One region of the Stenotrophomonas sp. FW305-C-20-S1 genome, then DNA from elsewhere that is predicted to be linked to it. Evidence: riboswitches for the same ligand, from Rfam matches in the RefSeq annotation. Region 1 holds a riboswitch; the other holds the start of a gene.
What was found. A riboswitch is a leader RNA that binds a small molecule or an ion and turns the genes downstream of it on or off. The one in region 1 is predicted to bind glycine.

Region 2: another riboswitch for glycine. It lies ahead of AC3WTC_RS15815 (trimeric intracellular cation channel family protein); the one in region 1 lies ahead of gcvP (aminomethyl-transferring glycine dehydrogenase).

Annotation. Positions count from the first base shown of each region.
Region 1 covers NZ_JBYTEK010000009.1:92,867-95,797, forward strand. The annotation lists gene gcvP (aminomethyl-transferring glycine dehydrogenase) at 1-1,587, opposite strand, end outside; glycine riboswitch at 1,649-1,751, opposite strand; gene AC3WTC_RS07055 (multidrug effflux MFS transporter) at 2,051-2,931, shown strand, end outside.
Region 2 covers NZ_JBYTEK010000032.1:31,189-34,119, forward strand. The annotation lists gene AC3WTC_RS15800 (hypothetical protein) at 162-617, opposite strand; gene AC3WTC_RS15805 (nuclear transport factor 2 family protein) at 621-1,052, opposite strand; gene AC3WTC_RS15810 (GIY-YIG nuclease family protein) at 1,125-1,382, opposite strand; glycine riboswitch at 1,423-1,512, shown strand; glycine riboswitch at 1,526-1,629, shown strand; gene AC3WTC_RS15815 (trimeric intracellular cation channel family protein) at 1,714-2,331, shown strand; gene AC3WTC_RS15820 (MdtA/MuxA family multidrug efflux RND transporter periplasmic adaptor subunit) at 2,548-2,931, shown strand, end outside.

The DNA.
Region 1 (2,931 bases):
CGGGTGGATCTGCGAGAACTCCGGCCAGGTCACCGGAATCATTTCGGCGGTGGCGTTGAGCTTCATGGTGCACGAGCCCAGCGGGATCATCGTGCGGTCCATCGCCAGGTCCTTGTCGGCCAGCGAACGCAGGTAGCGCAGCAGTTCGTGCTCGCTGTGGTGGGTGTTGAACACCGGGTGGGTCAGGAACGCGGACTGGCGCAGCAGGCCGGCCGGCAGCGCATCGGCGGTGCTGGCATCGAGCGCGTCCACATCAACGGTGGCACCGAACAGCGCGCCTACGGCGACGATGTCGGCGCGGGTGGCGGTCTCGTCCAGGCTGATGCCGACCGAACTGCTGTCGATCGCACGCAGGTTGTAGCCGGCGGCACGGGCCTTGGCATGGATCGCGTCGGCGTCGACACCGGTGACGTGCAGCGTGTCGAAGAAGTCGGCACCGACCTGCACACCGGCAGTGCGCAGCGCGCTGGCCAGGATGGCGGCCAGGCGATGGGTGCGGCGGGCGATGCGGGTCAGGCCTTCCGGGCCGTGGTAGACGGCATACATCGAGGCCATCACCGCCAGCAGCACCTGTGCGGTGCAGATGTTGGAGGTGGCCTTCTCGCGGCGGATGTGCTGTTCGCGGGTCTGCAGGGTCAGGCGGTAGGCCGGGTTGCCCTGTGCGTCGATCGAGACGCCGATCAGGCGGCCCGGCATGGAACGCTTGTAGGCGTCACGGCAGGCCATGAACGCAGCATGCGGGCCACCGAAGCCGAACGGCACGCCGAAACGCTGGCTGTTGCCGACCACGATGTCCGCACCCCATTCGCCCGGGGCGGCCAGCAGGGTCAGTGCCAGCAGGTCGGTGGCCACGGCCACCAGGCCGCCGCGCGCGTGCACGGCATCGACCAGCGCCTTGTAGTCGCCCACCTGGCCGAAGGTGTCCGGGTACTGCAGCAGCAGGCCGAAGGCTTCCGCTTCCAGCGCTTCGGCCGGGGTGCCCACGCGCAGCACGATGCCCATGGGCTCGGCGCGGGTGCGCAGCAGTTCCAGCGTCTGCGGGTGCACGGCGTCGTGCACGAAGAAGGTGTCCGACTTCGACTTGGCCGAGCGCTTGGCCAGGGTCATCGCTTCAGCGGCGGCCGTGGCTTCGTCCAGCAGCGAGGCGTTGGCGATTTCCATGCCGGTCAGGTCGGCGCACAGGGTCTGGAAGTTGATCAGCGCTTCCATGCGGCCCTGCGAGATTTCCGCCTGGTACGGGGTGTAGGCGGTGTACCAGGCCGGGTTTTCCAGGATGTTGCGCAGGATCACGTTCGGCGTGTGGGTACCGTAGTAGCCCTGGCCGATGAAGCTGCGCAGCACGGTGTTCTTGTCGGCGATCGCGCGGATCTTCGCCAGCGCCTGCACTTCGGTGATCGACTCCGGCAGCGCCAGCGGTGCCGGCGACTTGATCTTGGCCGGCACGATGGCATCGGTCATCGCATCCAGCGAGGCGTGGCCGATGACGCCGAGCATCTGCGCGATCTCGGCATCGTTGGGGCCGATGTGGCGCTCGACGAACGCCGAATGGTGCTCGAGCTCACGCAGGGAAGGGGTGTTCTGGGACATGGCGAAGGATCCGTCAGGAAAGGGCACACGCACGGGCACAAGCCGCCGGTCGGCGGTCTGCGGGCGCCCCTCTGTCCTTTTGCCTGAGAGTTTAAAAGCGCGGAAAACCGCAGCTTCGTGCCCCTTCGGCGCCGGATCGAACCGGTCTCTCCAGAGTTCTGTTACGGGTGGTATCGGGCCTGAGCGATTACGGGCGTTGCGCCTTCGGCAGCGGTGACCTGCTTCTCCCACCGTGTTGCCCGCCGATTATAGCTCGTTGCCGGCGCCTGACGGTGGCCCGGGCTGGCCTCACGGGGCTGAATGGCCGATGGCCCGGGCGTGCGTTCTGTGCATCCGTGCATGGCATCGCGCGCATTCCCCACCTATGATGGTGGGATTCTCGTATTCATCTGGCGCCGTCCCTGCTGCAGGGGATCGGCGCCCGCCGTGCGTGTCATGCATGGCCCTGCCGGACGCTTGCCCGATGACCGCCGCCGTTGCTCCTTCCACCCGCCGCATGGCCCTGTTGCTCGCTGGCCTGGCCATGTTCGGTCCGTTCTCGATCGACACCATCTTTCCCGCGTTTCCGCAGCTGGCCCAGCGTCTGGCGGTGGACGAGGTGGCGGTGCAGCAGACCATCAGCGTCTACCTGCTGTTCTACGGCCTGATGAGCCTGGCCCATGGCCCGCTGTCCGATGCGTGGGGACGCAAGCGGGTGATCCTCGGCGGCCTGGTGATCTTCGTCGGCGCCTCGGTGGGCTGTGCGTTGTCTACCGACCTGACCACGCTGCTGGCGTTCCGCGCACTGCAGGGCCTGTCCGCCGGCGTGGGCATGATCGTCGGCCGCGCGGTGATCCGCGATCTGTACCACGGCCACGACGCGCAGCGGCTGATGAGCCAGGTGTCGATGCTGTTCGGTATCGCCCCGGCCATCGCGCCGATCATCGGTGGCTGGATCCTGCTCAGCGGTGCCGGCTGGCCGCTGATCTTCTGGTTCCTGGTGGTATTTGCGCTGGTGCTGCTGGCGGCCACCGCGCGCTTCCTGCCGGAAACCCATCCGGTGGAGGCGCGGATCGCCCTGTCGCCACGCACGTTGCTGCGCGATTACGTGCGCATCGGCTTCAATCCGCGGTTCCTGCGCCTGGCCCTGGCCGGCAGCATCGGGTTCGGCGGCATCTTCCTGTACATCTCCTCGGCGCCGGCCATCGTGATGCAGCACCTGCATCTGGGTGAAGGTGGCTTTGCGTGGTTGTTCATTCCCACCATCGGCGGCATGACCACCGGTTCGTTCCTGTCCGGGCGCATGGCCGGGCACAGCACACCGACCCGGCAGGTCGCGCTCGGTTTCACCCTGTGTGCGGTCTC
Region 2 (2,931 bases), on a different contig from region 1:
GGCGTGGCTCTACTGCTTCATCGGGCCTGGATCATGTCCGGCAGAAATCTTCGCGGTGGGTAGTGCCGCCGGCACGTCCTCGACCGGCACAGTAGATCCACGCCATGCGTGGATGAATATCTGTGCAGGCCGCAGGGAGCGTAGCCACGCATGCCGTGGATTCACCGTTTCATCGGGCCGCCGGGCACACGCCGTTTCGACCATGCTCGGCAGAAATCCTCCTTCCTTGCGGTGTCGGCAATCTGCGCCGCACTCCAATGCCGGGTGATCCAGATCGCCAACGCGGTGCTGCTCAGATGCCAGCGCAGCATGTCGTGCTGCGGCTGCCGCCACAGGTGGCGGCGGGCAATCCAGTAGGCCTCCCGCTCGACATCCGGCACCTTCTTCTTCATCGCATCCTTGTCGAAAAACTGCGCGGTGAAGCTCCAGGGGTTGATCGGTTGGTGCCCCATGCGCGGCTCACTGCTGCATGCCGCCACACCACTGGGCGCGCGGTCGGCGGGCTGCGGCCAGCCCTCCACCCAAGCGAGCCCAAGCAGGTACAACAGCCCCGGTAGCAGGGCAACGAAGGCCAGCAACAGCAGTAGCGCGATCCATGCACGGCCCGCAGCACGCATGCGTCACTCCGCCTTCGGCTTCGGGTACCACAGCGCGTTGACGATGACCCAGCGCTGCTCGAAGCGGCCCATGTGGAAGTAGTCGACGAACCACGGGGTTTCCAGCCGCACCGATGCGGCGTTGCCGGTCACGTCCAGCACCGTGCAGCGGCGATCCCATTGATCTTTCGGGGTCTTCAACGCGCCCTGCTTCGTCAGCGCAACCAGCTCTTCCTTCGACATCCGGCGCAGGCCCAGGCGCTCGTCCGGTGTATCACCGAGCACCGCGCGCTTGGCCAGGTCCGGATGCAGGGAACGGGCGACGCGCTGCGGGTCGGCTTCCAGTTGACCGTCGACGTAGTCGTGGCAGGTGGCATCGATGGCTGCGATCGTGGCGGCGTCGGCGGCAGGGCTTGCTGCTGCGGAAAGTGCGAACAACAGGGCAACGGTGGACATCCGGGTCTCCAGCGCTGAGGGCTGGGCGATCATGGCATGGCCGGATGCGCCCCATCCGCGCATGGCGTGGATCTACTGCAACAGCCACGCCAGTTTGCGTTCGCGCGGCTGCCGCTTGAGCTCCCATTCGGCACGCGAGGCCGCTGCCCGGTCCGGGTACTCACGCACCGCCAGGACCCGCAGTGGCGGCCGCGACCGGGTGTAGCGGGCCCCCTTGCCGGCCTGGTGGGCAGCAAAGCGGGCCTGCACGTCGGTGCTGATGCCGGCGTAATAGCTGCCGTCGCGGCATTCGAGCAGGTACAGGAACCACGGGCGGGAGGGCGAAACCATTGCCGGATTATGCCGTGCTGCACTGCAGCGGATATACTGGCGACCGAATGCAGGAGAGAGGCGCCGCGCTGGCGCCCGCCGAAGGCGCAGGCTCCCATGATCGCTCAGGCCGGTGGGCTGGAATCCCACCAACCATGCATTCGACTCGCCGAGCTGGAGAGAGGTCACCGGGCACGCCCGGGACGATCCGCCGAAGGGGCACGCGGCTCACGCCGCTGAACTCTCAGGCAAAAGGACAGCGGGAGCGGCACCGGTCATCGTCATCCCGTCATTGCGCAGGCAGTGGCGGTATGTGCGCATGGCCGGCCCCACCGCGCCCGGAGCCTGTCCCATGCTGCTGTCCATCATCTACCTGATCGCTATTTCCGCCGAAGCCATGACCGGTGCCCTGTCTGCCGGCCGCCGCCGCATGGACCTGTTCGGCGTGGTGATGATCGCCTGTGTCACCGCCCTCGGTGGCGGCTCGCTGCGCGACATCCTGCTTGGCCACTATCCGCTGGGCTGGGTGAAACACCCTGAGTACCTCGGCTTCACTGTGTGCGCCGCACTGATCGCCACCTGGGTGGCGCGCTGGATGCATCACTTCCGCCGCACCTTCCTGGTGCTCGATGGCCTGGGCCTGATCGCCTTCACCCTGATCGGCTGCTCGATCGCGCGCGAGGCCGGCCATGCACTGCCGATCGTGCTGATCGCCGGCATGCTCACCGGCGCCTTCGGCGGCGTGCTGCGCGACATCCTCTGCAACGAGGTGCCGTTGATCTTCCAGAAAGAGCTGTACGCCATCATCTCGCTGCTGACCGGTGCGGTGTATCTGCTGTTGCTGCACTGGGGCGTGGCCGATGCCACGGCGATCCTGTGCTGCCTGGGTGGCGGGTTCGCCGTGCGCCTGCTGGCGATCCATTACCGCTGGGAAATGCCGAAGTTCGTGTACCACGACGAAGTGCATTGAGCGCTGGCCGGCACTACCGGCGGGGTGGCATGACCAAGGTCACGCGGCGACGGCCTGCGTAAACCGCTACCATTGGCGCCCCGTCGCACACGCGACGGCATCCAGCCACGCCGCGCCTGCGGCCCCGCCAGACAATCCCCTTCCCCGCTGCCCGTGGCCCTTCGTGGTGCCGACGGGCCCGCATGACCCTGCGTGCGCGCAGGGCGCAGGATGCCCATGTCTGTCGCCGAAAATTCCCGCTCACGTCGTGCCCGCCTGTTGCTGGTCGTTGCCGGTCTTGCCCTTGTCGCTGGCCTGGCGTGGTGGCTGTGGCCGCAGGCCGAGGCGGGCAGTGGCGAAGCCGGCAGCGGCAAGACGGTGCCTGTACGCATCGCCCTCGCCAGCGCCGAGCCGCTGGTGCTGCGGATGAAGGCGGTCGGTACGGTCACTCCGCTGCACAGCGTGGTGGTGCGCAGCCGCGTGGACGGCGAACTGATGCGCCTGCATTTCCAGGAAGGTCAGCAGGTCAACGCCGGGGACCTGCTGGCACAGATCGATCCCCGCCCCTACCAAGTGAAGCTTGCGCACGCACAGGGTACGCAGCAGCAGAACCTGGCCGAG